3 regions of the Paenibacillus sp. FSL L8-0435 genome follow, and region 2 is predicted to be linked to each of the others. Evidence: predicted binding sites of a transcription regulator. Region 2 holds the regulator's gene; each other region holds the start of a gene.
What was found. Region 2 encodes Rex, which represses fermentation and respiration genes when NADH is low (regulators of the CRP and FNR family bind a similar motif). Its sites were predicted from a motif close to TTGTGAAATATTTCACAA; they were not measured.

Region 1 (11,116 bases), 2.7 Mb from region 2:
CTTGTTGAGGTTGTAGACTTCCTCAAGGACCCTCGTAAATTCGCAGCAGTAGGTGCAAGGATTCCTAAGGGCGTATTGCTCGTAGGGCCTCCAGGTACCGGTAAAACATTGCTCGCTCGTGCCGTAGCCGGTGAAGCGGGTGTACCATTTTTCACGATTTCAGGTTCCGACTTCGTTGAAATGTTCGTCGGTGTCGGTGCATCACGTGTACGTGATTTGTTTGAAAATGCGAAGAAAAATGCCCCATGTATCATCTTTATCGATGAGATTGATGCTGTAGGACGTCAGCGTGGTGCTGGTCTCGGTGGTGGTCACGATGAACGTGAACAGACACTCAACCAGTTGCTCGTTGAGATGGACGGATTCGGAGTTAACGAAGGTATTATCATCATTGCCGCAACGAACCGTGCAGATATTTTGGACCCTGCCTTGCTGCGTCCTGGACGTTTTGACCGTCAAATTACGGTTGACCGCCCTGACGTAAGAGGTCGTGAAGCTGTCCTGAAAGTACATTCCCGTAATAAACCACTGACCAAAGATGTGAAGATGGATATTATTGCGAAGCGTACAACAGGTTTCTCTGGTGCGGATCTGGAAAATCTCTTGAACGAAGCGGCATTGCTTGCAGCGCGTCGTAACCGTAAAGATATTTCCATGAAGGAAGTTGACGAAGCGATTGACCGTGTCATCGTTGGTACGGAGAAGAAAAGCCGTGTCATCAGTGATCGCGAGAAACGAATCGTTGCTTATCACGAAGCAGGTCATACCATTGTAGGATACTTCCTCGAACATGCTGATATGGTACATAAAGTAACCATTATTCCGCGCGGACGTGCGGGTGGATATGTAATCATGTTGCCAAAAGAAGACCGTATGCTGGTTACCAAGCAGGAATTGCTGGATAAAGTAACCGGACTTCTCGGGGGTCGTGTAGCTGAAGAATTGTTCATCGGAGAAATTGGTACTGGTGCATACAGTGACTTCCAGCAAGCGACAGGTATTGTTCGCAGCATGGTTATGGAATACGGTATGAGTGAGAAATTGGGACCTATGCAATTCGGAAGTTCACAAGGACAGGTATTCCTTGGTCGGGATATCGGTCATGAACAGAATTACTCGGATTCCATTGCTTACGAGATTGATCAGGAAATGCAACGCTTTATCAATGACTGTTATGAGAAGTGTAAGGACTTGCTTGTTAAACATTCAAAAGAGATGCACCTGATCGCTCAAACTTTGCTTGAGGTTGAGACTTTGGAAATGGATCAGATCAAGCAATTGATCGAAACAGGTTCTTTGACTCCAAAAGCAGAGAATGACAATGATGGTGAAGGCACACCAACTGAAGGCGGAGAGCCAATCATCGACACCATCGGTGATGTGCGTGTTCGTATTCAAGGTAAAGATGAAACGCCTGAGCCACCAGCCGGAGATATTCCAAACGAAGCTCCGAATCTGGAAAAGGGTAATAACAATAACCCGGATGATGGCGGAACGAAGCCAACGTCTTAATGCACAATACATCTGGCTATGCTAGCAGGTAAATCAAGAGAGCCCTCGAGGCTCTCTTTTTTTATCCATTATTTTTAAAAGAGGATAGATAAAGATAAACGGGAGTTAGATGGCGAACCAGTTAGCAAACAGGTGGTTACAGCGGTGTTCCGGGTCTTTTTCATTTATTGACAGAGTCGTGAACGTTGTGTAAATTAGTTGTTAAACCGCTTGTGATTCGTTTCTCAAGCGAAGATAACGACTTAGGTTAGCCCACGAAACAGCGCATGACGCTGTCCCGATAAAGGAGAGGATCACAGGTGGAAGCTCTGGCTTTAGAGCGCAAGGCTGAGATGAACCGCGAGCTGCGTGCGCGGCTTATGGAGTTGAAGAAGGAACGTAATGCCATTATTCTTGCCCATTATTATCAACGTGACGAAGTACAGGAGGTTGCCGACTTCCGTGGAGATTCGTTTCTATTAGCCCAGAAGGCAGCCCAAACAGATGCAGATGTGATCGTTTTCTGTGGTGTTCATTTTATGGGTGAAAGCGCTAAAATTCTTGCGCCAAATAAAACAGTTATTATCCCGGACGAACGTGCGGGCTGCCCAATGGCAGATATGGTGAATGTGGATGGACTACGCAAATTGAAAGCACAACATCCTAATGCCAAGGTGGTTACGTATATCAATTCCTCTGCTGAGATCAAGGCAGAGACTGACATCTGTTGTACATCGGCGAACGCAGTCCGGGTTATTCAATCGGTGGATTCGGACGAAATTATCTGGGTACCGGATAAAAATCTGGGACATTATGTGCAGCAGCATACAGACAAGAAAATGATTATCTGGGAAGGTTACTGCAACACTCACGATATGCTTACAGTCAAAGATGTGGTAGAGATGAGAGCGAAGCACCCCAATGCAGAGTTTGTTGTCCATCCAGAGTGTCGCCCTGAGGTTGTGGAAATGGGTGATTTTGTAGGCAGCACAACAGCTATTCTGGAGTATTGCAAAAATTCATCAGCGAAGGAATTTATCGTAGGTACCGAAGATGGTACAGGATATCAGCTTCGTCTGGATAGTCCGGATAAACAGTTCCACTTTGCTACCAAGTTTCTCGTATGTCCCAATATGAAGGTGAACAACTTGAAGAAACTGGTGAAATGCCTGGAAACGATGAAGCCGCAAATCTACGTGCCACCGGCCGTTGCCGACAAAGCCAGAGAATCACTAGAGCGCATGTTGTTGGTAAAGTAGGATGCGCTACTCTTGCTCCAAGACAGGTGAATAACATGATACCGCAATATTTAGTTGATTTTGATCTGTCTGCGCTACCCATGGTAGAGACGGATGTACTGGTTATAGGCTCTGGGATTGCTGGTTTGTTTACTGCCATTAAGGCAAGTGAACAACAACGTGTATTAATGATCACGAAGAAGTCATTACTTGAAAGTAACACCAGATATGCGCAGGGAGGCATCGCTGCGGTTATTGCTGAGGATGATTCACCTGCTTACCACTTGCAGGACACACTTGTAGCAGGAGCGGGCTTATGCCGCTCCGAAGCGGTAGAGGTATTGGTGAATGAGGGTCCGGACGGAGTGAAGGAACTGATTCGTTTGGGTACTTTATTTGATCTGGAGAACGGCGAGTTGGCGTTGACGCAGGAAGGTGCGCATAGCCACCGCCGTATTTTGCATGCCAATGGAGATGCAACGGGATATGAGATTGTACGTGCGCTTGCTGTTGAAGTGAATGAGCATCCCGGGATTGAAGTATGGGATGAGCATTTTGTTGTTGACCTGATTACAGATCGAGATCGAGGGGAGTGCACTGGCGCTCTGGTTCAGAAGGATGACGGATCACAAGTGATCGTGAAGGCACAGGCAACTGTTCTTTGCTCTGGTGGGGCAGGACAACTATACCGATACACGACGAATCCGGATGTAGCTACTGCCGATGGTGTAGCCATGGCCTATCGGGCTGGGGCTATTGTTCGTGACATGGAATTTATCCAATTCCACCCTACCTCTCTTTGTTACCCGGGGGCCCCGCGTTTCCTGGTGTCAGAAGCCGTACGCGGCGAAGGCGCATATTTGCGCAATGTGAAGGGCGAGCGCTTCATGGATCGTTATCATGCCCAGCTTGAACTGGCCCCACGCGATATCGTGGCACGAGCGATTGTTAGTGAGATGGAGTCCACCAACAGTACCTTTGTGTATCTGGACATTACGCATGAACAGCCAGAGATGATCAAGCATCGGTTCCCTACCATATATGAGACTTGTATGCGTTATGGATTGGACATGACAACGGACTGGATTCCCGTTGCACCTGCTGCCCATTACATGATGGGTGGAGTGAAAACGGATCTTAGTGGAGAGAGCAGCATCTCCCGGTTATTTGCTTGTGGCGAGGTGTCTTCTACAGGAGTGCACGGAGCTAACCGTCTGGCAAGCAACTCTTTATCAGAAGCGATTGTATTTGGGCGGAGAATTGTTGATCGTATTCAATCTCTCCCTCCACTTGGCTTATTACAAGCAAGAGGGGTTGCGCCTTCATCTGTGGGCATGAATAACAAGATCAACAAGATCAACAAGATCACGGAAGAGCAAAAGCCGGTATCCGAACGACGCTTACGACTACAGAAAATGATGGTTCGTCAGGTAGGCTTGCGCCGGAATGGTGAGGACCTGCAGAAGGCCATGGACAAGCTGCAACAGGAATTGCAATTTTTTGATCAGACACTCACGCATAAGGAAGAGCTGGAGTATGCCAACCTTCTGACCTGTGCCTGGTTAGTTACCAGCGGAGCATTACACCGCGAGGAGAGTCGGGGGGCTCACTATCGTGAGGATTTCCCGGCGCGTGATGATATCGTGTGGCAGAAGCATAGTCTGCAGCAGCGAGAACAAGCGATTGTGGAGGAATTGATGTCATGATACTGAATGGATATAATGAAGGGCTTATCGAATCAATCAAAAACTGGCTTCGTGAAGATGTTGGTGCAGGTGACGTTACAACAAGTGTGACGATCCCGGCAGGCAATCAATCCAAGGCCATTATACACGCCAAAGACAATGGGATTATTGTAGGCATGACCGTGGCTGAACTTGTATTTCAGGTCGTTGATCCTGATCTTGTATTTACACCGAAGGTAACAGACGGAGACCAGGTTACCCATGGCACGATTTTGGCCGAGGTAGAGGGAAGTACACATTCACTGCTTACGGGGGAACGACTGGCACTTAACTTGCTGCAACGTATGTCCGGAATAGCTACGCGTACGCGTGCCTACGTGGATGTGCTGGATGGTCTTGAGACTAGGCTCGTGGATACACGTAAGACAACGCCGGGCCACCGATTACTTGAGAAATACGCAGTGCGCGTGGGTGGTGGAGCGAATCATCGATTTGGACTGTACGATGCCGTTATGATTAAGGATAACCACATCAAGGGTGCAGGCGGAATCACCGAGGCGGTACAGCGTGCGCGAACTGTTATCCCACATACGATGACGATTGAAGTGGAGACTGAAAATCTGAAGCAGGTGAGAGAAGCCTTGCAAGCCGGGGCAGATATCATTATGCTGGATAACATGCATCCAGAGCGGATGCGTGAAGCGGTTGAACTTATTCGTGAACAGGCTCCTCATGTGAAGGTTGAAGCATCCGGTAACGTGTCTCTTCAGACCATTCGTGGTATTGCAGAGAGTGGTGTGGATGTAATTTCGGTTGGCAGGTTAACCTATTCCTTTGAGAGCCTGGATATTAGTCTGGATTTAAATGAAAAGAAAGAGGGGTGAACCTCTTTGATTCTAGTTGTAGACGTGGGGAACAGCAATATGGTGCTCGGCGTATATCAAGGCCGGGAATTGCTGCACCACTTTCGTCTGAGTACATCACGTCAGTCAACAGTGGATGAATACGGCGTATTGATTTATAATTTATTTCATATGTCCGGCATCAGGGCAAGTGACATCGAAGGTGTCATCATCTCATCTGTGGTTCCACCACTGGTGAATGTAATTGAAGCGATGTGTGAGAAGTATGTAGGCAAAAAAGCTTTGCTCGTTGGGCCTGGTATCAAAACTGGCTTGAATCTGCGATACGAGAACCCTCGTGAAGTGGGTGCAGATCGTATTGTTAATGCAGTGGCAGCCGTTGAGAAGTATGGCGGCCCTCTCGTCGTGGTTGATTTCGGTACCGCAACGACCTTTGACTGTATTGACGAGAAAGGTCACTACCTGGGGGGAGCTATTGTACCTGGCATTCAGATCGCCACTGAAGCGCTCTATGAGCGGGCATCCAAGTTGCCTCGTATAGAGCTGGAGAAACCTAAAAAGGTTATTGGCCGTAATACTATTCATGCCATGCAAGCAGGTATTATATTTGGCTATGCAGGGCAGGTAGATGGTATTGTAGAACGTATTCGCGAGGAGATGGGGGCGAAGCCCCGAGTTATCGCGACGGGTGGTCTCGCTACACTTATCGCAGAAGAAACCCGTAGTATAGAGGAAGTTGATCCGCTGCTTACGCTTGAAGGGCTGCGTATTATATATGAGCGGAACCGGGAAAGGTGAGCATAGTGACGGCATACAGCGGGCTGAGATTACAGCTTAAGTGTTGTGCCGTTTTTTCTGTGTTACGACTATTATGGCGATACGCCAAAGGAGGCTGAATGACTTGGAAAACAACAACAAGCATGACCGGTTAATTCGTGGTACAGCAATGAATGGAAAGGTAAGAGCCTTTGCTATCCAGACTACGGAACTGGTTGAGGAACTACGCAGAAGACACGATACGTTTCCCACGGCTACAGCTGCCATGGGGCGTACGGTTACAACAGCAGCCATTATGGGTGCAATGCTCAAAGGTGAAGAGAAGTTAACGGTACAAGTCAACGGTGATGGGCCCATTGGACAGATTGTAGCTGATGCCAATGCGAAAGGCGAAGTACGAGGATATGTTTCTAATCCGCATGTACATTTGCCAAGCAATAGTGTGGGTAAACTGGACGTTGCAGGCGCGGTTGGAACGGAAGGTTTCATCAACATAACGAAGGATTTGGGACTGAAAGAACCATATCGTGGCAGTGTGCCTATTATTTCAGGAGAACTGGGCGAAGACTTCACGTACTACTTTGCGCAATCGGAGCAAACACCTTCTGCTGTAGGCGTTGGTGTGCTCGTTGATACGGATAATTCCGTTATTGTCTCAGGTGGATTCATTATGCAGCTGTTGCCGGGATTGACAGATCCAGAGATCACGGCGATCGAAAACGCCATTAGTACGTTGCCGCCAGTGACGACGTTGCTGGAGCAGGGACTTGAATTGGAAGAGTTGCTTCGCCAATTATTGCCAGATGTACAAGTGATGGAAGGATTGGATATTCATTTTAGCTGTGAGTGTTCACGTGAGCGGGTAGAGAAGACACTAATCAGCCTGGGCCAAACGGAGATGGAGCAATTAATTGAAGAAGAGGGCCAGGCTGAAGTGGTCTGCCAATTCTGTAATGAAGCCTATGACTTTAACAAAGAACAACTTGAGACCATCCTAGAGCAAGCCAAGAACTGATCTATGCGGGGACGGGATGCGGAATGACAAGACAGGAAAAAGGGTTGTGGACGGCTGTAATTGTCTTGACGCTAGGTATGATGGTCATGGGTAGTGTGATGGCTATGCATGGTCTCAGACAGGGCAAAGACGAGGCAGATGCATCCCATGATGCCAATACGGAAGAAGGAAGCACCGTAGCGACGATCAACGGAGAAGTCATCACGGACAAAGAGTGGACCGATGCGCTGAAACGACGTTACGGCAGTGAGTTATTACTCCAGATGTTAAACCGTAAAGCAGTATATGCCGAAGCAATCGAACGCAAGCTGATCGTCACTCCCCAAGAGATTGCAAGAGAACTTGCCGCCGCGATGGATGGGTATGATTCAGAGAAATCATATTTTGACGAAATGAGGTCTCAATTGGGCCTGTCGAAACAGGAACTTGAGTTGGAAGCCGGCTACAGGCTGCTGCTTGAGAAAATCGCAACGATCGGCATACAGATCAAGGATGCAGATATTGAGCATTACTGGACTGAACACCGTGAGGATTACGTTTCCCCCGAGAAATATGACTTGTCCATCATCGTAGTGAAGGAAGAAGATGAAGCCGATTCCTTACTGGATGCGTTGGAGAAGGGGGAGGACTTTGAAGAAGCTGCTCGCAAGCAATCGACAGACAGCTTCTCTCGTGATGCTGGTGGGAGGCTGGGGTGGATTGAGCGGAATGATCCATTCCAGTCAGAAGAAATCCTTCAACTTGCTGCCGGGCTGGATGTAGGCGATATTGCCGGACCGGTTCGAGTGGAAGAAGGTTATGTTATTATCAGACTTAATGATAAAGAAGAACGCCAGGTGCAATCTGCCGAAGAAGTCCGTGAGGAGATTCGAATGGAACTGGCTCTGAGTCAGGCTGATCCGTTGCCGCAGGTAGAGCAAATGCTGCGTAACAAGTATGAAGCCGTAATCCTGTCCGAGATTCCTGCCTCCTGAATTCAATGGAGAAGATTGTATAGTACTGCTGCATCTTGATAAAAATACTCTGTCTGCGGTCTTAGGGCCAAAGGCAGAGTATTTTTTTTGAGTACTCATATTGACAATAAGGGTTAACGTTGATAAGATGAAAATAATAAATACCTACTCGTTTACTCGGATATAAAAGATTTATTTATGAACAAAGAAACTTTCGGAAACCTCCGCCCTGCTAGAAATCTTGGCAGTAAGGGATAGGATCAACAGGATTTCCGCAGTTCTTCTATAACAGCTAGAGGCTATCGGCCGCACAGTATAGGTTAACAGGACTCAAGTTTTATTCATCCACTAAGGAGGGCATTCATATGGCTAAAGTAGTTAATAACGTAACAGAACTCATCGGAGGTACTCCGCTTGTTCGTCTGAACCGTATCGTACCTGAAGGCAGTGCTGAAGTATTCGTGAAGCTGGAGTACCAGAATCCAGGTTCAAGCGTGAAAGATCGTATCGCAATTAGCATTGTGGAAGAAGCGGAAAAAGAAGGCAAGCTAAAACCAGGTGATACCATTATCGAAGCAACAAGTGGTAACACGGGAATTGGACTCGCGATGGTGGCTGCAGCCAAAGGCTACAAGTCTGTTATTGTAATGCCTGAGACGATGAGCTTGGAGCGTCGCAACTTGCTTCGTGCGTATGGTGCTGAGCTTGTGCTTACACCTGGAGCTGAAGGCATGAATGGTGCTGTTAAAAAAGCCGAAGAACTGCTGAAAGAAAACCCTTCCTATTTCATGGCTGAGCAATTTAAAAATAAAGCCAACGTGAAGATCCACCGTGAAACGACTGGCCCTGAGATTGTTGAAGCAATTCAATCTGTAGGCGGTACGTTGGATGCTTTTGTTGCGGGAATCGGTACAGGTGGAACAATTACAGGTACAGGCGAAGTGTTGAAAGAAGCTTTTGCTGGTATTAAAATTGTTGCAGTTGAGCCAGCAGCTTCGCCAATTTTGGCGGGCGGCAAACCAGGACCACATAAGATCCAGGGGATTGGTGCCAACTTTATCCCTGAGATTCTGGATCAGGAAATCTATGATGAGATCATTCACATTGAGAATGATGATGCATTCGAGACGGCTCGTCAGGTAGCGAAGGAAGAGGGCATCCTGTCCGGTATTTCTTCCGGTGCGGCGATCCGTGCAGGTCTTCAGGTTGCGAAACAGTTGGGTGAAGGCAAGCGCGTTGTGGTAATCGTGCCAAGTAACGGCGAACGTTACCTCAGCACACCTCTTTACAACTTCGAAGGCTAAGTCTACAAATGACAAAACCAATCCTCCTTGCCCGTATGACGGGTATGGAGGATTTTTGGCGTAATGCTTTTAAAAGGCGCGACGCTTTAGTATACTATCAGACAATAGAACTAGCGACAGATGGAGGGCGGCACACCGCAATGACACACCTGATGACAACATACGCCGACTGGATGGAGTGGGCTGAACAAGGCTGGACCATGATGCCTTATATCACCAAGTCGGATGAGGGGCCGTATCATGGCGGTTTACCGTTATCGTGGGAGGCAGCCTGGGAGCAGGCGTCACCATACGCAATTGTGCTGGAGAATGGCAAAGGCGGGAGATATACATTTCTGGGGTTAGACCCCGTATCCGTTATTTCCGGTAAAGGTCAAGAAGCGGTCATTCATGATGTGACGCAAGGAACCACCTCGACGGACAGCGGCAAGCCGCTTGATGTATTGAAGAGATGGACTGCCCCGTATAACGCACCCAAGGTTAATGGGGCTCCGGACTTTGGGGGTGGATACGCAGGTTATCTCAGCTACGATGTAGCAAGATCATTGGAGAAGCTCCCAGATTTGGCTGAAGATAATCCGTCCCTACCGGATTATTGGTGGATGCGCTTTGAAGAAATATGGGCTTATGACCATGAGCAGCAGGCGCTTTTCTGCATGGTTCATCTGGCTATAGAGCCTAACCGGAACGAAACTGATATCCGTAGTCTATATTCAGCGGCAGAAGCACGAGCGACAGCGATGCAGCAACGTTGGCTTCACATTATGGGATTTGCACAGGCCGAGGAACAGCAGCAGGCAATGGAACGTCGCAACAAGCGGGTCAATCGTACCCCGCAGCCTGAAGATGCGGAAAGGGAATCGGAAGGATGGGAGACCTCCTTTCCCCAGGAGGACTTTGAACAGGCTGTACGCACGGTGCAGGAATATATCAGGCAGGGTGACGTGTTCCAGGTGAATCTGTCCTTGAGACAGGAGAAGCGGCTTCATTCGAGCGCTGAGCATATTTATGAATGGCTGCGCCTTGTGAATCCATCGCCGTATATGGGTATGCTGCGTAGTCCAGACTTCCAACTGGTAAGCGGATCTCCCGAGCTTCTGGTCAAAGTGGAGAATGGCAAAGTCAGTGCACGTCCCATTGCAGGGACCCGAAGAAGGGGCCGGGATGAAGCAGAAGATAAGGCTATGGCGGATGAACTGCTCAGCAGTGAGAAAGAACGGGCGGAGCATATTATGCTCGTTGATCTGGAACGTAATGATATCGGACGGATTGCGGCCTATGGTTCGGTTCATGTACCTGAATTGATGACCATCGAGAAGTATTCCCATGTCATGCATCTCGTTTCCCAGGTGGAAGGCAGGCTGGCAGAAGGGTTATCCATATTTGATGTGATCGCTGCGACATTCCCGGGTGGAACGATTACCGGAGCGCCGAAAGTCCGCACCATGGAGATTATCGAGGAACTTGAGCCTGTACGGCGTGGGCCTTATACGGGTTCCATCGGGTGGATGGATTACAGTGGAAATATGGCATTGAACATCGTCATTCGTACACTTGCCATCAAGGATGGTATTGGTTATGTACAGGCCGGGGCAGGAATTGTCATTGATTCCGATCCATATCGGGAATACAAGGAATGCCGCAACAAGGCAAGAGCCATGATGAGAGCTGTGAATTACAGCGAAGAGGCGGAAGCTGTTAAAATAAAATAAAACGAAGCAACCGTCACTTGCATTGACGGAAGATGAGGAGGAGCAGGCATATGATACTGGTTATCGATAATTACGATT
Region 2 (11,116 bases):
CACCGCTTCCTTCAGAGCCATGAGAATCAATTCCTCTTGATAACGGTCCTGATCCAACCAGCCGGATATCGTCTCACACTCCATTGGCGAGAGCGGACGTCCGAATTCTTTTTCGAAAATGGAGAACATGTTCCGTTCTTCCTCTTCTTTTTGAACACTGTTCGAATCTTGACGTGCTGTATTGCTGCGCTGCTGCTCCGCACGGAATGCGGCTACTTCTTCAGCAGTACATGCTGCAAGCTTGGCATATAATCCATGTAAATCATATCGCTCGTACTGGATGTCCCGTTCTTCGTCACGGTGCTCGTCAATAGCAATATACCCATCCCTCATTAGACGTTGCAACATTCTGGCAATGCCTTCAGGTGCAAGTCCCATGCGCGCCGCAAGCTCTTCAAGCGTGGGAAACTCATTGAACTCTGCCTGACGGAACCCTAGCAGTTGAATCAGAAGAAGAACTTCTGCATCTGATAGGCCAAGCTGGTGATAATAACGTAACAAGGCATACGGCAGATGGGCTGTACCCGAAGTCATGCCATAAGCTGCTCCATCCAACCAAGCTTTGGATGTAGTGTCTTCCATAGACGCTCCTCGGTTAAACATTAAGGGTACAGACGATAGAGCATACGTGGGAATGCGATTGTTTCACGTACATGATCCAATCCACAGATCCATGCTACCGTCCGCTCCAATCCCAGACCGAAACCGGAGTGAGGAACCGATCCGTATTTTCGCAAATCCAGATACCATTGGTAAGCTTCATCCGAGAGATTGTGCTCCTCAAAACGTTGTTGCATCAATTCCGGATCATCGATACGCTGCGAACCGCCAATAATCTCTCCGTAGCCTTCTGGTGCAATCATATCCGCACAGAGAACAACTTCAGGACGATTTGGATCTGGTTTCATATAGAAAGCCTTGATTCCAGCAGGGTAATGTGTGATAAAGACCGGTGTATTATACTTCTCAGCAATTGCTGTTTCGTGCGGTGCACCAAAGTCCTCTCCCCAAGGAATATCAAAGCCTTGTCCATGCAGGAATTCAATAGCTTCATCATACGTAATACGCGGGAATGGCGCTACGATGCCTTCGAGTTTGGATACGTCACGACCGATAGATTCCAGTTCTGCACGGCAGTTTTTCACCACGGATTGAACGACATGAGCGATAAATTTCTCTTGTACACGCAGACTTTCCTCGTGATCTACAAATGCCATTTCCGGCTCAATCATCCAGAACTCAATCAAGTGACGACGTGTTTTGGACTTCTCTGCGCGGAATGTTGGACCAAAGGAATATACCTTGCCCAGCGCCATAGCTGCAGCTTCCATATACAATTGACCACTTTGTGTCAGATAAGCATCTTCATCAAAGTATTTGATGTGGAACAGGTTCGTTGTTCCTTCCGCAGACGATGGTGTCAAAATCGGAGGATCAACTTGTGTGAATCCGTTACCATCAAAGAACTGCTGAACAGCGCGAATAATCTCTGCACGAATCACCATAACAGCACGCTGCTTCGTGGAACGAAGCCACAGATGACGATGATCCATCAAGAAATCAACACCATGCTCTTTAGGCGTAATTGGATAGTTTTCAGTCAGGTGAATAATCTCAACCCCTGTAACAGTCATCTCGTAACCGGACGCACTGCGAGGTTCTTCACGAATAATACCTGTAACATACAAAGAGCTTTCTTGGGTCAGGCTCTTGGCATTGTTCCAGATCTCTTCACTAACTTCACTTTTTACAACAACCCCTTGGATATATCCGGTTCCATCACGCAGCTGCAAAAACTGAATTTTACCGCTGGAACGTTTGTTGTTAATCCAGGCACCGATTGTTACGGTTTCGCCTACATGCTCGTTCACATTACGAATTACACAATTCGTATTCATGCCCATATCTCCCCTTGGTTCCTGAATTTGAAAATGCAGCGGGCAGGCTTATGCCTGTCCCCTGCACTTCCTTGTCATTCTATATTTACTTTACAGTTAGATTACTGAGAATTCAATACGATTCGGTGTGTATCACGTGCAATTACCAATTCTTCGTTTGTTGGCACAACGAGAACTTCCACTTTGGAGTTCGCTGTTGTAATCCGGCGTGGTTCGCCAGAACGAATGGCATTCAACGCTTCATCCAGTTCAACACCCAGATAAGTGAGTTGCTCACATACTTTTTGGCGAAGTACAACGGAGTTCTCACCTACACCAGCCGTAAAGACGATCACGTCTACACCGTTCATTGCAGCTGCATATGAGCCGATGTATTTACGCAGACGGTATTCGTACATTTCAAAAGCAAGCGTGGAGTTGGCATCGCCATTCTCCATACCTTCCGTAATCTCACGCATGTCACTGCTGATTCCGGAGATCGCAAGCAATCCACTGTGTTTGTTCAACATGGAGTTCACTTCACTTACGCTCAGTTCTTCCTTGTTCATTACATAAGGTACGATGGCTGGGTCAAGGTCACCAGAACGCGTTCCCATCATCAATCCTTCAAGCGGAGTCATACCCATCGAAGTATCAACGGATACGCCACCTTTAACTGCTGTTACACTACCGCCGTTACCGACGTGACAAGTGATAATTTTCAGATCTTCCACTGGACGATCCAGATATTCAGCAGCTGCCTTGCTTACGAAATCATGGGAAGTACCATGTGCGCCGTAGCGACGTACTTTATATTTTTTGTAAAGTACACGCGGAATAGCATACAGGTAAGCTTTTTCAGGCATCGTCTGATGGAACGCTGTATCGAAGACCATAACTTGTGGCACACCAGGCATATTTAATTCAGCCGCACGAATACCCATCATTGCTGCAGGGTTATGAAGTGGAGCCAAGTCGAACAAACGACGAATTTCAGCTTTGGCAGCATCATCTACCAATGCAGATTCTTTAAATGCTTCACCACCGTGAACAACACGGTGTCCAACAGCTTGAATTTCACTTACAGAATCCAGTACACCATTTTCTTTGTGAGTCAAAATATCAATGACTTTACGGATCGCTGTTGTATGCTCCAGAATCTCACTAACTTCTGTAACATCCTCACGGCCTGTCGGTTTGTGTGTCAGGATGGAGGAATCCATTCCGATCCGTTCTACCAAACCTTTAGCCAGTACAGATTCGTCAGTCATATTATACAGTTGATATTTGAGCGAGGAACTCCCCGCATTAATTACGAGTACTTTCACAGTCGGTCACCATCCTTGTCGTACTTGAAGAATCCTTCGCCTGTTTTGGCACCCAGGTGTCCTGCACGCACCATTTTCTTCAGGACTGTAGAAGGACGATATTTCAATTCTCCGAATTCACGGAACATTCTTTCGAGTGCAGCTTCAACAGAATCCAATCCGAAACGGTCAGCCATTTCGAGTGGTCCATGTTGGAAGTTGTATCCGATACGCATTGCATCATCGATATCTTCAGCAGATGCAACACCTTCTTGCAATACATGCAACGCTTCGTTAATCAGCAGGCAGATCAGACGGGAAGTTACGAATCCAGGGGATTCATAAATCATGACTCCTTTTTTGTCCGCTACTTCTTCAACAAAACGTCTGGTCTCTTCGAATGTTGTATCCGAAGTTTTCAGTCCACGAATAATCTCTACAAGATCAACCCGGGATACCGGGTGAATAAAGTGCATGCCAATAACACGCTCTGGATATTTGGTCGAGCTTGCAAGCTCGGTCAAACTCAGCGTGGATGTATTACTTGCCAGAATGACATTGCTTGGACAAACTTGGTCCAGTTGGCTGAATACTGCTTTTTTCGCATCCAGATCCTCTGAAATTGTCTCAATGACCATGTCGCAAGTTCCAAGTTCAGCTAAATGAGCTACCTTGGTAATGCGGGAAAGAATCAATTTCTTCTCCGCTTTTGTAATCGCCCATTTCTCCAGTTGTTTATCCAGATTGGTTTCGATCATGTCATATGCATGATCCAGCTTTTGTGTTGTATGCTCCACGAGAAGCACATCAAGTCCTTTGGCTGCGAGCATCTGGGAAATACCTTGTCCCATCGTACCGCCGCCGACAACTCCTATTTTTTTGAAAAACATGGTTCTGCTCCATCCTTTCGGTTCTCTATTTCTCTATTGTACCCTGTTCGCCGAAAATTACAAATTTCGACCCAACATATAATAATATCTTAGCACGAGTGAAATGTAAAAAAAAATAACCAGCATAAATAAATTATGCTGGTAGAAGGGCACTGTCACGAAATTGACAACGAAATTGTTCGCCAGACAAAACTTCCTCACGAATCAAGATGTCGAGTGAATTGTCGAAAATTGTCCGTTGTTCTTCAAGCAACCGCTTCGTCTGTTCCATCAGTTCTTGCAGAATTAATTTATTCTCTCTCATCAGTTCCTCGGTTGTCACCATATCCATGTTCACAATCCCAAGTGAAGTCAATCCGGAAGCCATCATCGTCTGCACAACATTGGTTGCCTGATCGAAGTCATTGCGTGAACCTGTGGAACGACCACCGTAGTACATTTCCTCCGCAGCTGCTCCTCCGAGTGCAATCATGATCTGCTCTTCCAGGAAGCGCTTCGTATATAGGAACTGTTCCTGTTGCGGGTTATGACGGACATATCCCAGCGCCTGACCACGCGGACTGAGTGCCACCTGACTAACACTGCCTGGACGAACAAGTTCAGCCATAATGGCATGTCCCAACTCATGAATAGCGACCCTTTTCTTCTCTTCCACACTGGACTCACGGTCTGTCTTTTCACCCATCATGACTTTATCAATAGCCAGAGACAAGTGCCGCTGTTCGATGTTCAACAGCCCATCCCGCATGGCGTATATTGCCGCTTCGTTCATCACACTTTCGAGTTGTGCACCAGAGAAACCATATGATTCTTCCGCTGTTTTCTCCAGATTAACTTCCTTCAACAGAGGTTTGTTCACCGCATGCAGTTCCAGAATATGCTTTCTGCCCTTTTTGTCAGGCAAGTCCACTTGAATGTGACGGTCAAAACGTCCCGGTCGCGTTAGGGCGCTATCCAGCATCTCTTTACGGTTCGTTGCAGCGATAACCAGAATTCTTGGCGTATCGGAAGAATAGATTCCATCCATTTCCGTCAGGAGCTGATTCAGAGTCTGATCATATTCACGCTGTTGACCACCCTCACGTTTCCCCCCGATGACATCGATTTCATCGATAAAGATAATAGCGTTTTCCTTATTTTCCTTGGTGGCACGGGTTCTCGCGTCCTTGAACAAATCCCGAATTCTGCTGGCACCCACACCAACATACATTTCCACGAATTCACTACCCGATGCTGCTACAAAAATAGAATCGGTGTAATGTGCAGCAGCCTTCGCCATCAACGTTTTCCCTGTCCCTGGAGGGCCCGTCAGCAAGATCCCTTTTAACGGGCGAATCCCGAACTTCCGGATTTCTTCATGTTTGATCAGAAAGTCAAGCGCTTCACGCAATTCCTGCTTGGCACTGTCCTGTCCGCCAATTTCTTCAAAAGTAAGCTTGGAAGGTCCTTTTTTCTTACGTTTACGTTCCTGTGCAGCGCCTACTGTAATCCCGCCACGCATTTGCATCATGAACAGCAGACCACCGACAACCGCCGCCGCAATAAGAATCGGAACAATATTAACACCAGTAAACGCAAGGAAAATAATCAACACAGGAAAAAATCCGATGGCAACTTCTTTTGTCCATTTAGGCATTAGGCCACACTCCTATCTGACCGGGCACACGCGGCAGAATTATAAACTTGCTAGCATCTCCGTCACTGAGACTGACATATACATTGTTGTCATCCATAGCTGTATTCACTTTAATCCCGTTCGTCGCCATCTTCGACAACGTTGGTGTAATTTCGGTGTACTGCTTGTTCTCCATCGCCTGGGCTACGGTAAACATGGCATCACCCCACCAGTTCTCAAGCGCCTCGTTGGAATGATCCACAACATCCAGCTTTAACGAGCGTGAACCAATCACCGTCTGTCCTTCTTTGTGAATATATTGTACCAGTCTGCCCAAATCAACATCAGGTTGCAGATCCAGTTTCAATTGTACGTCATTGCGGTTAATAGTTAATTGAACGTCATTGACTCCATCGTACTGGGTAACCATCTTTTCAATCGGATTCTGCACGGCCACCTGACGATATACAAACCAACCTCCAAACAACACAACGGCTGAAATGACGGCAGTTAAAGCAATAGGCAATACTTTTAGCTTCAAGTGAATTACCCCTCCCAGATTTTGGCCTAACCTACTGGCTTATTGGTATATACGAATATGTGCACATTGACTCCTGCGATAATTTCGACAGGTTTATTTGTTTTGAATGTAACTTTGAGTACATATCTGAGTATATCACATCGTATATACAATTTCGAAGGCGAAAATATGAATAAATTATTAATTTTAACTATTTAAATCAAAAATGTTTACAGACAACACAAAGAACCGGTTCAGTCGGATATCCGTCTGCCGGTTCTTTCATTTCTTTAAATTCTCTAGTTATGTCACTCTATTTGTTCTAGCTGTTCGGGAGGGTGTAGACCAGGTCCACCTGTTCTCCGTTGCTAAAACGATAAAAGCGATAGTGGTTATGCGTACCGTCTTTATAATACACTTGCCACACATATATTCCATTCACAACTCCGGGCATGATTCGCTTAATCTCACCGGCAGGAACTTCAGAACTGAAGCGATTGCGGATCTGCGCTTCGGACATGCCATTCTGCAGCAGCTCACTGTGTACAGCGTTTGCACCCTTAGCCGGTTGATTGTTTGCATCGAATTTAACCCAGACCATAACATCCTGGTTATCCTTATTTTTGCCGATCAGGGTCCAGTAGATATTGTCAGAGCCTTCTTTGTCTCCCCAGATGTACTTGCGCAATTCATCATAGGATGTAATGCCCAGTTGCTTCTGTGCTGCCTCTATAGCGAGCGCTTCTTCCTTGCGCTGGTCCTGCGTGACATAGACGTAATAACGCTGAAGTCCAAACAGAATCAGAACCAGTGCAAGTAGCGAAATCCATATCCACTTCTTTTTTTTCTTCAAAAGCCGAACTTCCTTTCCCTATGATGCTGTCCTGCAATTAACGAGCAAGCAGACCATCAAATGCCAATTGAGACTCACGCAAAATACGTTCTTCATCCAGCGTCAGACATTCGCCATGTTTCACCACTTGTTTTCCATCCACCCATACGTGCTCAACATCTTTGGCAGAAGCCGAGTAGATCGTATGTGAGATCAGGTCTGTATGTGGATAGAAATGTGCCTGTTCAATATCAAGGGCGATAAAATCAGCCTTCATGCCGACCTGAAGCGCTCCGGTATTGTTCAAGAAGATGGATTTGGCACCATATAACGTTCCGAGTAGTAACGCTTCGCCTGCCGGTACTGCCGTCGGGTCACCAGATACACCTTTGTGGATCAATGCAGCCAGTCTCATTTCCTCGAACATATCCAGGTTGTTGTTGCTTGCTGGTCCGTCTGTTCCGAGTGACACGGTAACTCCTGCTTTCAGCATCGCAGGTACCCGCGCAACACCGGAAGCGAGTTTCAGGTTACTTCCCGGGTTATGGGATACAGCCACATCATGACGGGCCAGAATCTCAATCTCTTCATCATTCAGATGCACCGCATGTGCAACCAGGGATGGACGGGAGAAAAATCCCAGTTTCTCTAGATGTGCCACAGGACGCAGTCCATAATCAGCCACGTTCTGCTCCACCTCACGAAGCGTTTCAGACATATGTGTATGGAGAGGAAGGTTTAGGTCATTCGCGACCTGTACAAGCTTCTCTATGTAGTCAGGAGGGCATGTATATGGGGCATGTGGCGAGATTACGGTTGTAATACGACCATCTGCCTGTCCATTCCACTCACGTGCAAACGCTGCCGACTCCTCCAGCTTCCGCAATTGCTCTTCTTTCGAGCACAGCCCGATTACACCACGTGCCAGTGCTGCTCTAACGCCGGATTGCTCCACAACTTTGGCCACTTGATCCATGTGATCATACATGTCCAGGAAAGCTGTAGTTCCGCCTTTCAACATTTCAAGCACCGATAGCGAGGTTCCCCAATATACATCTTCTGAAGTCATTTTCGCTTCCATCGGCCACATTTTTTCCTGCAACCATACTTGCAATGCAAGATCGTCTCCGTGCCCTCTGAGCAACGACATCGCTGCATGACCATGCGTATTGATCAGACCCGGCAGGAAGAACAGTCCTTTTCCATCTACCTTGGTACTATTTTTGTCTTCATCCGGCAATGTCTCACCAATATGCACAATCTTGTCATTCTCAACAACCATGTATCCTTGGACCACGTTCCATGTTGTGCCGCCTTCATTAACGGCAAATTTGCCGTTGTGGATTACCCATCTATTTGTTGTCATCTTCCTCGTCGTCCTTTCCAGTCTCCAAGTAATAGGCCAAACTAAGCAGATCCGTTGTAAAGTCAGCATGGTGAATGCGGATATGCGGCGGTGTTTTTAGAATTGTTGGTGCAAAATTAAGGATCGCTTCGATTCCGGATTCAATAAGCTGATCGGCTACATTTTGGGCTTCCGTATCCGGAACCGTGATAATTCCGATGCGGATGTTATCCGTTTTAACCGCTTCCGTCAATTCATCCATTGGTTTTACCGTCAAACTGTTGATTTGACTACCAATCTTCGGTCCATATGCATCAAATACAGCAACAATCTTCATGTTGTCTTTCAGATATGCGTTGTAGTTGGACAAGGCTTGACCTAGATTACCCGCGCCTACCAGAGCTACATTAATTTGCTGATCGATCTTGAGAATGTGACGAATTTTCTCGATCAGATAGGATACATCATACCCGATCCCTTTACGACCAAAATCACCGAAGTAAGCCAGGTCTTTACGAATTTGGGCCGGATTCAGATCCAGCCTCTGTCCAAGCTCTTGAGAAGAAACAGTAGCCACCTCACGCTGATGCAACTCGTTCAAATAACGCAAGTATACAGGCAGACGTCGTACCACCGCTTCCGAAATTTTATCCGATTTCATTCTTGCTCCCCCTTACCAAGGCCACGATAAAATAATAGATGAAAAGATGAGCATTCTGTATAAACTCAAAGATAAACGTGACATTTTATACAGAATGCTCCTTGTAATTTAGGTTATAAGTTCTTACGTGCAACTGCTTTAATCGGATACGGAAATATCTAATAAAGTTTAACGCCAAACAATAGTGTCATGCAATGATGTAACGAACAAAACAACCATTATTTTTGTTCATTAGCAGGTTTTTCCAACCACTCGGTAATTCGTGGAACCATCTGCTCCGTGAGCATGTGTTCCATTTTGGGACCAGGTAATGAATATAAAAAGAATTTACCATAGTACGCTTCAATCACCCGTGTATCATAAACAATGACAATTCCTCTGTCCTTCGCTGTACGCACCAACCGGCCAAATCCCTGTTTGAAACGAATGACCGCTTGCGGCACGGACAGTTTCATGAACGGATTTTTCTTCTGTTCCTGAAGCAGCTCACTCTTGGCTTCCACCAACGGATGATTCGGTGGCTGGAAAGGCAGTCGAACAATAGCGAGACAGGTTAGGGCCTCTCCCGGGATATCTACACCCTCCCAGAAGCTGCTTGTGCCCAAAAGTACCGTTGCTTTGGCATCTTGGAACCTGCGAGTCAATTTGGAACGACTTCCACTGTCAACGCCTTGCCCAAGCAACGAGATGTCGTTACCAGACAGTGCCTCCTTCAGCGGATCATAGACCTGTCGCAGCATCTTGTATGAAGTAAACAGAACCATCATGCGTCCACGCGTAGCAATTGCCGTCTCTGCGAGTGATTGCACCAGCATATTAACAAAGTGCGCATCACCCACACTTCCCTTCACACTCGGGAAATCACGCGGAATCACCAGAAGTGCCTGATCGCGATAGTTGAAAGGTGATGGCAGCATCGACGTTAACAGCCGATTATTCTCGGAAGCTTCCTGCAAGCCAAGCTGTTCAATCATGAACTGGAATGACTTATCCACAGAGAGCGTAGCCGATGTAAGCACAACACTTTTCTTTTTGTCAAAAAACAAATCCTTAAGCTGTGCACTGACATCTACAGGTACGGCATACAGCTGGAGAGATTTACTGCGGAACTGGCCGCTAGCTTCCATCCAGTATACCGTTTTGGCATCATCCATGCGCATGAAGAAACGAAGATTCTCCTTCAATGTGGTCAGATCTTTCAACAATCCTGTAATGTCCGTGATCAGACTATCCGATTGATAATCATCCTGATCCTCTTTCACCTCAAGCAGCAATTTGTCCCCTTTGCGAACCAAATCACCCAGAGTCACATAGATCTGGTTCTCCAGATCCTGCAGCTCCTCCCATTTTGCCGGTTTCTGAGATGCTTTCAGACGCAGTGAAAATTGCCCCGTCTCTCCCGGTGAAGCATCACTTCGTTCAGGCAACAGACCGAACAAGGCATCGCTCATACGATCCCACAGTTCCTTGACCTCAACAGCCAGCGGGAACATCTGATCCACCATGGAGCCCCATTGCACTGAATTTTCATGCCCGGATAACTGGGAACGAAGCATAGGCAGCTGACCATTACGACTGTCTTTAAATAGGCGGGTCAGTGTATGAACCAAGGTGAAATATTTCATATGCATTCCAAGATGTTTACCAGCGACATCCTCCAGATGATGTGCCTCATCGATCACAAGACTCTCATAGGCTGGCAGCAGCTGATGCGCGGCTTTCACATCCGTAAATAATTTGGAGTGATTGGTGATTACGATATCAGACAACCCTGCTTCATGTTTGGCACGATGGTAGAAACATTTGCGGAACCATGGACAGGATCTTCCCAGACATGATTCGGATTCACTCTGTACGGTCTCCCAGAAGTCCCCTCCGCGTCCGCTAAGGTTAAGCTCCTCATCATCTCCGGTTTCGGTCTGCGTAAGCCAGACAATCATCTGAGCTGCTGTGAAATAATCCTCTTTAGGTGTGGCGAATTCACGTTTATTGATTTTGTGTTCAAATTTGCGCAGGCACAGGTAATGTCCACGCCCTTTGAAGACAGCAGCTTTAAACGGGAACGGAAC
Region 3 (11,116 bases), 2.2 Mb from region 2:
CGCATCCCCTACGGGCAGAAGCGTTTCCGTGAGCGGAAATAACACCAGCACAAAAGCAGCAATCATTACGGCAGGTAATTGCCCGACAGAAGCGGCGTTTTCAGCCCATAACGTAACCGATAATACCATTAGGCCAATGACACACTGGGCCATCAGATCACGCCAGCGTGTCCAACGCCGCAACTTGCGACGAACCGCGTCGACCTGTTCTTCCGCCTCTTCCTGCTGCTGAACAAATTCCGCGGCTCGTCCACTTGCAAGCCAATCTCCCAGTCCAAGCACACCGTCAGTCAGACGGGTATACAACCTGCTGTTATCCTTTTTCAGCCGCACACGCCATTTCCAAGTCACTTTCAGCGAGATCGCAGGTAACACGGCAACGAGAAATAACATATACAAGCCCATCCACACCGCAAATCCAAGATCCACACTGCCAAAAGCAATCACAGCCCCACCGTACATCACGAGCGCCGTAACCGCAGGGAAGACTGTACGCAGATAAATATCCTGCAGCCGCTCCACATCATCGGCGAGTGCTCCAAGCACATCTCCGGTCTGCATACGAGAGCGCAGGAACAGGGCCTGTGGCTCCAGAATGCGATATAACTTCACCCGTTGATCAGCCAACACACGCAGTACGGCATCATGTCCTGCCAATCGTTCAATATATCGAAAGACGGCACGGAATATCCCAAATGCACGTACCCCAACAATAGGTACATACACCATCAAAATATTTTCAGGATGCAGCGCAGACTTGGAGATCAGAAATCCGGAGGTGAACAGCAGCAGTACCGCACACAAGGCAGCGCATGTACCCAGCGCAATGACTGCAATGAATCTCCAGCGGTACTGTGCCACGTACGGAGCGATCCAGCTATTTTTTTCTTTTCCGTTACGGACGGTCTCCATATGTTCATATCCGGACTTCATTTTATATCGCCTCCATCTGGGCCTGAATCATCTGATAATATACGCCTTGTCGTGCCAGCAATTCCTGATGTGTTCCCGTCTCTGCCACTGTGCCGCCATCCATGACAATAATTCGATCCATATGCGGCATCCAGTGCAGACGATGGGTAGCCAAAAATACAAGTTTTCCTTCAAACAGCGGCAGCATCGTCTGTTTCAGTTCATACTCTGTTTCCACATCCAGATGTGCTGTCGGTTCATCAAGCAACAGGATGTTTCGTTTACTAAGCAAGGCCCTTGCCAGCGCCACGCGTTGCTCCTGCCCACCACTGAGCTGTCTGCCTCCAGCCCCAATTAGCTCATGCAGCCCACTGGATAATGAAGACAGTAGCTTGGTTAATCCAGCTGCGCTAATGGCCTTCGCCACTTCCGCATCCGATGCCTCCGGCATGTAGAAACGAACGTTATCGGCCAGGCTTCCACTAAAGATATACGGATGCTGCGGGATAGCTGCCGTCTGTCTTCGCCAGGATTCAAGCATATCCTGTGTCACAGGCTGTCCGTTGGCTAATACTTGGCCTGAAGTAGGAAGCTGAAATCCAGCCAATACGTCAATCAACGTGGATTTGCCTGCTCCGCTGGCACCAATAATACCGATTTTGCCAAGACCCGTGATCTGAAATGTGACATCCTTTAGCGAATAAGGACCTTCATCATCATGCCGTACCTGTACATCCGTTAGAGCCAATCTGCTACTCTCATTCCAAGAGAACACTGAGGAAGAGGAAGAAACAAGCTCAGGAGTAGTAGAAACAGAAGCAGAATCAAGATGCCCCGCAGCCATTTTATCATTCAACACGACACGTATGGTCGAAGTGCCTGCTTTCCTTTTACCCGAAGATAACGATGATGCAGATCCCGTCCCATCCTCTGCCATGTCCGCATGCGCAACAACGTTTGCATAAGCTTCTTTTTGTTTCCGTTCAGCAGCTTTCCCCCGTTCAATCACTTGGTTGATAGCCGCTCCAGCTTCCTTACCGTCCAATGTGGCATGATAATCAGCGCCGAGCATACGTACAGGCAGGAAATATTCGGGTGCCAAGATCAGTACCGTCAGCGCAGGGCAAAGTAGCATATGCCCTTCTGTCAGACGTAATCCCAGACCAACCGCTACGGAAGCAACGGACAACATCGTAAAGAAATCGAGTGCAAACGAAGAAAGAAAAGCCATGCGCAGCGTAGACATCGTTGCTTTCCGATACCGCTGACTGACCCGCAAAATGGACCCTTCATGTGTTTTGCTCTGTCCCAATGTTTTTAGCGTTTCCAGCCCCCGCAGGGTATCGACAAAATGGTTAGCGAGTGCTTTGTAAGATCTGAATTGTCCGTCTATCTTACGCTGAGCTGCGAGGCCAATCAGAATCATGAATACGATCAGGATTGGGAGTGTCAGCATCAGAATAACCCCGGACATCAGATCCAGCTTGAACACATACAGCAGAATGACGATGGGTGTGAATCCTATGCCCAGCATGCGAGGAATAAATAGTTCCAGATACGTCTTGTATTGAGCTGTTCCCTCACGTGCCAGTGTAACCAGATGGCCTGTGCCCTCTGTCTTGGCATAACGCGGCCCGAGCCTGAACCACTGCTCCACCATCTGTCTGCGCAGATCAGTCCCTGTCCTCTCCCCATATCGTGAAGTCAAGAGTTGTAACCAGAAGGATAGGGCGTAACGGGTGGCAAAAGCAGCCAGGAACAGCAGCAGTACAGGATACTGCTCCGTTACGGATGAACCTTCAAATAATGCCGTTATGGCCTGTGCTAGCCATTTAGCCTGCATAATGATCGTCATCGCCTGTAGCATCACCAGCGCTGAGGCCAGCGCAAGTACCGGCCGGATGCCCGGCAGCTTCATCAGCCCCCGTCCCATATCAGTACTCCAGGTGGTGCTGCTCGTTCAGACGTTTGCGGAAGATATAATAACTCCAGATCTGATAACCAAGAACAAACGGCAGCAATGTGCAAGCTACAATGGTCATTACTTTCAATGAATACGCACCCGATGCGGCATTGTATACAGTCAGGTCATACGCCGCCCCAAAGGAACTCACCATCACTCTTGGGAAAAGTCCGATAAATACCGAGGCAAAGGCAATGGCAATCACTGCCCCAGTCATACCAAAAGCCCAGCCTTCACGCTTCTGACGAACAAAGTATGCCGCAAGTGCAAGCGAAACTGCGCCAAGTACAACCATGATCCAAAGAGCCCAGCCGCGTACGGCGAATACATCGGTCATGAAATACGTCATTAACGCGTAAACGGCGAGCAGTGCAGCTAGCGGCAACATCAATTTTTGCGCTGTCTTCAAGGCACGCTCTCTGAGATCACCTACTGTTCGTAATGATGCAAACAGCAATCCATGAACCAGACACAGCAGGGTTACGCTCAAGCCACCAATCACGGTGTACGGATTAACAATATCGAGGAATCCTGCACGCAACTGCATCTCCCCATCAATGGGCAGACCTTTCATCAAAGTGGCAAAGACCACTCCGAACAGGAACGGTAAAAGCGCGCTGGAGACCACAATGATGATGTCCCATGTTTTGCGCCAGCGCTGCTGTTTCATTTTACTGCGGAATTCGAAAGCAACTCCGCGGCCAATCAAGGCGAGTAACACCACCACAAGTGGCAGGTAAAAACCACTGAACAACGTGGCATACCAGTGCGGGAAGGCAGCAAACATCGCGCCCCCTGCCGTAATCAGCCATACTTCATTACCATCCCAGAACGGACCGATTGAGTTAATCAGGGTCCGGCGTTCACGATCTGTTTTGGCAATAATGCCTGTAGACATCCCCACACCAAAATCAAAACCTTCCAAAAAGAAGAAACCAACAAACAATACGGCAATCAGCAAAAACCACAACTCACTTAGTGACAACGGAATAACCTCCATCCACGCCGAACGGATCGGCCGATTCATCGTGATCTTCTGGCTTCTCGACCGCAAACGGTCCTGCTTTGATCTCACGTACGAACAGGTATACCATCACGATTCCGAGAACCGTATACGCAGCGGTAAAAGCGATGGTCGAGAACAGGATCGTTCCTGCGGATACGTTCGGCGAGACCCCGGCTTCGGTTGTCATATAGCCAAATACTGTCCATGGCTGTCTTCCTACCTCGGTCATAATCCAACCTGACGTATTGGCGATAAACGGCAGGGAGATGGCGAACACCATCAGACGCATAAACCACTTTCCAGCGACCTCCAGCTTCTTACGCATGGCTAGGAACGTACCGTATAGCGCCAATGCAATCATTAAACCACCCGCTGCGATCATAATGCGGAAACTCCAGAATGTTGTCCGTACCGGCGGGATGTAGTCCCCCGGTCCATACGTCTGTTCATACTCAGCTTGAAGCTCCTTCATACCTTTGACACTACCGGAGAACTTGCTGTAGGACAGATAACTGAGCAATCCAGGGATTTTGATCTCACCCGTACTCTCCTGTTTATCCGGGTCAATAAAAGCGACCACCGTCCATGGTGCCGGATCTTCTGTCGTTGTCCATGTGCCCTCACTGGCTGCCATCTTCATCGGCTGTGTCTCCACCAGATATTGCGCCTGGAAGTGTCCGGAGAAAGCTACACCAAATGAAGAAACAAGAGCGATAATGATCGCGATATTAAACGATTTGCGGAAGATCTCCACATCCTGCTTCTTCATCAATTTGTAGGCACTGATCCCGGTTACAATGAAGGCTCCTGTCATCAATGCCCCAAAGATTGTATGTGGGAACTCGACGAGCAACTGACCATTCGTGATGAGTGCAAAGAAATCATTCATCTCGGCTCGGCCGTTGTTAATCTCAAACCCAACAGGATGTTGCATAAATGAATTGGCTGCCAGAATCCACAGCGCGGACAGGAATGTGCCGACAAACACCAGCCAGATGCAGGCCAGATGCACTTTTTTGGACAAACGATCCCATCCGAATATCCACAACCCAATAAATGTAGACTCCATAAAAAACGCCAGTAGCGCTTCAATAGCCAGTGGCGCACCAAACACGTCTCCCACAAACCGAGAGTACTCGGACCAGTTCATGCCAAACTGGAATTCTTGCAGAATACCTGTGACAACCCCGACGGCAAAGTTAATCAGGAACAGTTTGCCCCAGAACTTGGCCATCGTTTTGTAGATCTCCTTACCCTTAACAACGTACAACGTCTCCATGATTGCAACCAACAGTACAAGACCGATGGATAGCGGGACAAAAAAGAAATGGAAAATCGTTGTAAGTGCATATTGGATACGCGATAACATAATCGGATCCATACCGTTACCCCTTCTTTCTGTTCACTTCGCAGTATGCGTATTTGGCATTGAAGCTGCACCTTCGCTGTCTGTCCGCCAAATACGTTGATGAACGTATTGTGCCAGATTACCTATTTTATACATGTGAGAATTATCACAATCTTCGTCTCTAGAGCAAAAAAAAGTGATCCTGGTCACACAAAAGATAAAATTCAGCCTATTATCACAGCATGCCAACTTCATCTATTCATGGAAGATACTCATGTTTGGGACGGAATGCCCATATGTTAGTCTCAGGCATATCATGCGAAGTACCGTGAGGGCTTTACATATGAAGTGAAAGCATGCAGTACATGCAGAGCGAATGACGCTCCATATTACAGTCAAGGTGAGGTGAACTATTCATGGAAAAACCTGCACCACTACCAGGTGAAGACACCGAAGCCAGCCAGGATAAGGCCAGTACAACACAGCCCCCTGTCCGATATGTTCTCTTCCCTCGCAAAGGGGGCTGGTCATCCTTTCCCTATCCCGATATTGCTGCACTGCTGTCGATCGAGGGAGAGGTCTACTATGTCAGCAGCCTGACGCAAACAGAAGATGTACCTCCGGTCATTACCACCATCTCCCTCCCTGAGGCTGAGCAGCTATTGCTGGAACCTCGCACCGTAGCCGTGGTCGCCCATCCCTACTGGCTTATGGCTACAGCCTCGCTGGAGCCGGAGCTATGTATCGTCCTGCTCCCTGAGCCTGCTGGGGAAGAATCATCTTCTCCCCTATGGGAGAGCAGTATTTCCAAACTGGTCGGCATCGCCGATCTGGTAGGCACATCCTCCGAGACACGTTATATGAAGCTGTTATTCCAAGGCGTACGTGCCATCTGGCTGGGCGGAGAAGACCCTGCACCTGCGGGTACGATGCAAAAGGATGATCTCGAAGTCCCTCTCCGGGACTACGAACTGCTCTTCTTGCATGCGCTACGGCAGATCCTGTCAGGCACTCCAGATAGCGTCACCCTGCTTCAATGCAGTGTACGTGCCGACTTCTACCGTCAGCTCCGTGCCAAAGCAGGTGCACATGAGACGATATCCTTTTTGCTGGCAGCCTATGAGTACTTGCTTGAAGATCCGCGGGCCGTCCATTCGTTGCAAGAGGCCTTCACCCATGCGGTCATGAATGGTCGCAGTGATTGTGTGGTCTCCCATTATCGATTCCTGTCTGCCATCCATGCCCGGGCTGGACAGTTGGAGGACGCCCTGCGGGTGTATGGAATTAGTGCAGCAGATGAACAAGAACGGCATCATTATGAACAGTTATGTCGCTGGCTTGAGGCAGGAGAAGATCAACTTGTACGAGCGGAACTACTCCGTATGAACGATGATTACGGAAACGCCCTGCGTATCCTGGACGAACTTGGCGGAGAAACGGCGAGACATTGGAAATTCCGCATCTACCAGGAGACTGGACGTGTGGAAGAAGCACTGGCTCTGGTGCATGCAGTCGATATTCAGGATGATGCCAGTCGCCGGGATTACCAGCAATTATCCGGCAGTGCGCTGGCACTGCGAGGGGAACGACACGGGGCAGTCCGACATTTTCTTGAGACAGCACTGGAGGATGAAGATGCGCTGGCCCGGATTGTGGAGCTGGAGCTGTTGGATCATGCTGTACAGCAATTGCTTGGGGAGGTGCCATGATGCTGGACCCGAAGAAGCGTAGACAGCAGTTGAATGGGCCAATGGTGCACAGGAATATCCGAACCGAAACCACTTTCACGCCAACGGAAACAGTGGATAGGACACATATAAACTTATTGGAAAATGGCGATCACACGCCGAATCATGCACAACCATCACATGACTCCCGAAGCCAAGTGCATCTCTGGACTGACGCACAAGGTCAATTCGAACAGGACACTACTTCCATAGAGGAGGAAACGAGCGTATTCAAAGAGCCCTTCTCCATTCGTCGGGTTCGCAAAAGCAAAGGCAACAAGCTGACCGCCATGCTCCAGGTTCGCAATGAACGTGGCCGATACCTTGAAGAAGTATTGCATGATCTGAGTGAGTTCGTAGATGAGATCGTCATTGTGGATGATGCCAGCACAGACGGAACACCGGACATATGCAAAGCCTATCCAAAGGTGGTCCGTCTGGAGGTATTGGAGAAACCACTGTTCGCCGAGGAATGGCGGCTTCGCAACACCTTGTGGCAAGCGGCAGCGGGAACATGTCCCGACTGGTTGATCTCGGTTGATGCGGATGAGCTATACAGCTCAGAGGCCAAGAAAGCCATACGCACTCTGATTAATCAGGAGTATGCGGACTGGTTTGCATTCCGATTCTACGATATGTGGGGTGGCCGGACCCACTACCGGGAAGATGATCTCTGGTGTCTGCATAAACGGCATACTGCTTCACTTGTACGGTATATGCCTGGATATCCTTATTTTTATCCACAACAGAATCATCATGTTCCCCGCCTTCCCTTGTCCTGCACGGTATTGCCTGGGGTCAGCACGGAATTGAAGGTTCAGCATCTCGGATGGGCAGGCAGTCTGGAGGACCGGGTTCGTAAATATTTGCGTTACAAGCGCATTGATCCTAGCGGTGAGTGGGGCAATCTTGCACATTACGAGTCTATTCTCGATCCGGAACCTCGGCTGATTCCCTGGAAGGAGGGACCGTGAGATGGGCGTGGTGAGTATTCTGACACATAGTTTCACCGACGGGTACAACCGGGAATTCGGTCGTGTATTTGGTGGTGGACTGGAACGCTACATTCTGGATCTGTGCAGTGTCATCCGGGGACTCGGGCATATTCCCGAAGTTCATCAACTGTCCTATTTTGAAGCATTCCAGACTCGGACGGAGCAGATTGACGTATTTGGTTATTCGTACGACATGGATAATGTACCGGAAGCCTTTGACCGGATGGCAGCCGCAGCGCGCGGTCCCGTGATCTATGCCAGCTGTCTGTGGCAACCCATCACCTACAAACCCGGCAGTCTTGGCATCTGTCACGGCATTAACTGGGATCGTCCCGGACTGCCACTGGAGACCAAACAACAAGTCGCGGAACATATTCAACTGGCTCTGGATGGACTCGTGCGCATTGTATCCGTGGATTCTCATTTCCAGACCTTTTGCCGGGCTGCGTGCACCTATACTGATCCAAGGCAGGTTATCCTGATTCCCAACGCAGTGGATACGTCCTATTTCACACCAGCCCCACCAACACGGACCTTGGAGCAGAAACAGGAAGACGAATGGCTTGTCGCATGGAAGCATGATCTGGCGAGTCATGAAGAGAATGTTGGTGCAGTTATATCAGGGGTGCAAGCTGTAGAAGGTAAGGGTGGAATGGGTCGTGATGGAGCGAACAATGGTAAGGCTAACGGAGACGGAGGTAGGGATACAGATAGCGATCAAGAACGAAAGGAGAAAGGAAAGGTAGATCTCCATTTGCAGTTATCGAAACGGGACGAAGCTGAGGCAGATGGCGAAACGTATAGGTTTGCTCATAACCACCGGAATTCAACGGATTGGGCTACGGAGATTCTGGTAGAAGCAGATGCTGAGTATCAGGTTAATGGTCCGATTCAGGGACAGGTTGAAAAGAAAACTGTGGATGCCCGTATGACCTCTCCCCGCCCGATTCGCATTATCTATCCGCGCCGCATCAGCATGGAACGGGGTATTATCCCAATGATGCTGGCGGCAGATAAACTTCTTGGAGCCTTTCCGGATCTGGAGATTGAATTTGCCGGGGAACTGGTCGAAGGCAGTACGGTCGGGAGAGTCTTTCGTTACTGGCATCGTACTCATCCACACGCGGAGCGAATTAACCAGCGTACGTATGATTTCCGTGATATTCGAGCGGCCTACCATCAGGCAGATATCGCCGTAATTCCCACCGTGTTCTCGGAAGGCACCTCCTATGCCTGTCTGGAAGCGATGAGCTGTGGACTTCCGGTAATTGCCTCCAATGTTGGCGGATTGAATGATCTGATTCAGGATGGTTTTAATGGGCTGCTGGTACCTCCTGGTGAGCAGGAACTAACCGCTGCACTGGTACGCCTTGTACAGGATCGGGCCGAGCGAGAACGACTGGGAATCTATGCGCGCGAGACTGCACTGTCCTATGATCTCGCCAGGTGGCGGAGCCGGTGGAGCACGGTGTTGGAATCTTTTTTGGCAGAGACAGGATTGAAGGAGGGAATTCGGGGATGAGGGATATGCCCAAGGCAACGGAATTCATGGAATCAAGATACATTCGGCAAAGTGATCCTAAAACGGACACATTGGTCTTCCCGCTGCATCCGGCATGGTGGAGCCGTCCCTACGAATATGAATGGGCCCGGCGGTTTGCACGTCCGGACGATGTGGTCCTTGATGCAGCCTGCGGCATCTCCCATCCGTTCAAATTCTGGCTTGCCGAACACTGCCGCGAGGTTCACGCTTGTGACTGGGATGAACGTATTTTGTCTGAAGAGGCGATAAGACTGGATATCGTTTCTGATTTTGGTGAGCAAGCGGCCCAGGATCTGCCGGAATCAACTCTCATCCGATTGCACCGTGCAAAGGCTAATCTGGCCCAGCTTCCGTACGAGTCAGGTAAGTTTGATCGGGTGTTCTGTATCTCTGTACTGGAACATCTGGATACGGGCACGATGCTGCGGGCGTTTCGTGAATTCGCTCGGGTGCTGAAACCAAACGGACAGTTAATCGCTACCTTCGATGTGCCCGAGATGCGGCCGGATCTGCTGGAGACGATCATGGCTGTCACCGGATTAACCATTGAAGATAAACTGAATGTGGATGAGCCGGACGATGCCATCTGGTCTGACATGTACGGCACGCCGATCCGCTGTTTTCGAGCGGTGATATGCAAAGGCTGAGACGAATTGGCTTACGTTGAGTTAAGTGCAGATTGGAAAATTGAGGGCTCGAGGGCTCGACCCATTAGCAACGGAACAATACACGGTTCGGGCAATCCTCCGATTACCGGTAGCTCCGTTACTTTTACAATTTCAATCGGATGGGCTAGTGCGGGAATATATGGGGATGGAGGTTGGGGACTAGAGACTAGAAATTAATAATTAGTGATTAAAGATATAAAGATTAAAGATTAAAGGTGTACCAGTAACATGTTGCACTGGTTGGTGTATTCATCAGCAGAGGCTGCGCCGGGTGCTGTCAGGCGCAGCAGGGTGTGCAGGCCCGGCGGGATTGTCGTCGCCGGGCGACCTGTGGCGGCAGGTTGCCGCGCAGTAAGTTGGGCCGATTCGGCCCATTCACGCGCCAGGTTCTGCCGCCCGGCGAGCAGCGCGAGCGTGCCCGCGAGGAGCGCGTGAGCGGTGCGCTCCGAGGCGGGCACTTCGTCCGCGTGGGGCTGCTGCGTGCCGTCAGGCGTGCCGCATAGCGCAAGCAGCCCTTCGCGGACGCTCGCGGGTGCGCGCAGCAACCCGCAGCGTGCCGCAGGCGGAAGCGCTGCAAGCAACGCCAGCGCGCCGCGGGGCGGCAGGGCTTGCAGCAGGCGCAGCCATGCGGCCCAGGCGCCTACGCCGGCGAGCGCTTGCGCAGCGGCGAGCACGTCGCCTGGCGTTGGCGTGGCCGGACCGCCGGCCGTTGCGCCGCGGGGCGGGCTGCCGCTGCTGCTGAGGCTGCCGGCCGTGGCCCCACGCTGCAGCAGCGCCTCAGCGACGTGGGCCGCGGCGGGCAGCGTTGCCGCATGGCGAGCCGCCGCTTGGGCGTTCCGCCCGCCGGGCTGCTTGTGGCCCAGCGCCCACAGCGCCAGGGCCGCCTCTGGCCCGTGCTGCGCATGCGCCGCCCAGGGCTGCAAAGCCGCCCGAGCTGCGGCGTCCTCGCCCAGC

Region 1: nadA (quinolinate synthase NadA) is a predicted target of Rex. The motif match lies at 1,723-1,740, and genes of this name have one in related genera.
Region 3: NST33_RS29465 (cytochrome ubiquinol oxidase subunit I) is a predicted target of Rex. The motif match lies at 5,384-5,401, and genes of this name have one in related genera.

Annotation. Positions count from the first base shown of each region.
Region 1 covers NZ_CP150185.1:64,170-75,285, forward strand. Annotated here, with positions in the region: gene ftsH (ATP-dependent zinc metalloprotease FtsH) at 1-1,512, shown strand, start outside; gene nadA (quinolinate synthase NadA) at 1,812-2,750, shown strand; gene nadB (L-aspartate oxidase) at 2,786-4,435, shown strand; gene nadC (carboxylating nicotinate-nucleotide diphosphorylase) at 4,432-5,298, shown strand; gene NST33_RS00330 (type III pantothenate kinase) at 5,305-6,075, shown strand; gene hslO (Hsp33 family molecular chaperone HslO) at 6,149-7,069, shown strand; gene NST33_RS00340 (peptidyl-prolyl cis-trans isomerase) at 7,093-8,043, shown strand; gene cysK (cysteine synthase A) at 8,388-9,326, shown strand; gene NST33_RS00350 (anthranilate synthase component I family protein) at 9,467-11,038, shown strand; gene pabA (aminodeoxychorismate/anthranilate synthase component II) at 11,089-11,116, shown strand, end outside.
Region 2 covers NZ_CP150185.1:4,449,531-4,460,646, forward strand. Annotated here, with positions in the region: gene NST33_RS19695 (DnaD domain-containing protein) at 1-582, opposite strand, end outside; gene asnS (asparagine--tRNA ligase) at 603-1,898, opposite strand; gene NST33_RS19705 (acetate kinase) at 2,000-3,205, opposite strand; gene NST33_RS19710 (3-hydroxyacyl-CoA dehydrogenase NAD-binding domain-containing protein) at 3,202-4,074, opposite strand; gene NST33_RS19715 (AAA family ATPase) at 4,208-5,710, opposite strand; gene NST33_RS19720 (hypothetical protein) at 5,703-6,230, opposite strand; gene NST33_RS19725 (DUF5590 domain-containing protein) at 6,532-7,062, opposite strand; gene NST33_RS19730 (amidohydrolase) at 7,100-8,407, opposite strand; gene NST33_RS19735 (redox-sensing transcriptional repressor Rex) at 8,394-9,047, opposite strand; gene dinG (ATP-dependent DNA helicase DinG) at 9,266-11,116, opposite strand, start outside.
Region 3 covers NZ_CP150185.1:6,661,199-6,672,314, forward strand. Annotated here, with positions in the region: gene cydC (thiol reductant ABC exporter subunit CydC) at 1-933, opposite strand, end outside; gene cydD (thiol reductant ABC exporter subunit CydD) at 935-2,845, opposite strand; gene cydB (cytochrome d ubiquinol oxidase subunit II) at 2,847-3,902, opposite strand; gene NST33_RS29465 (cytochrome ubiquinol oxidase subunit I) at 3,847-5,262, opposite strand; gene NST33_RS29470 (hypothetical protein) at 5,646-6,938, shown strand; gene NST33_RS29475 (glycosyltransferase) at 6,935-7,930, shown strand; gene NST33_RS29480 (glycosyltransferase) at 7,932-9,473, shown strand; gene NST33_RS29485 (class I SAM-dependent methyltransferase) at 9,470-10,141, shown strand; gene NST33_RS29490 (glycosyltransferase family 2 protein) at 10,372-11,116, opposite strand, start outside.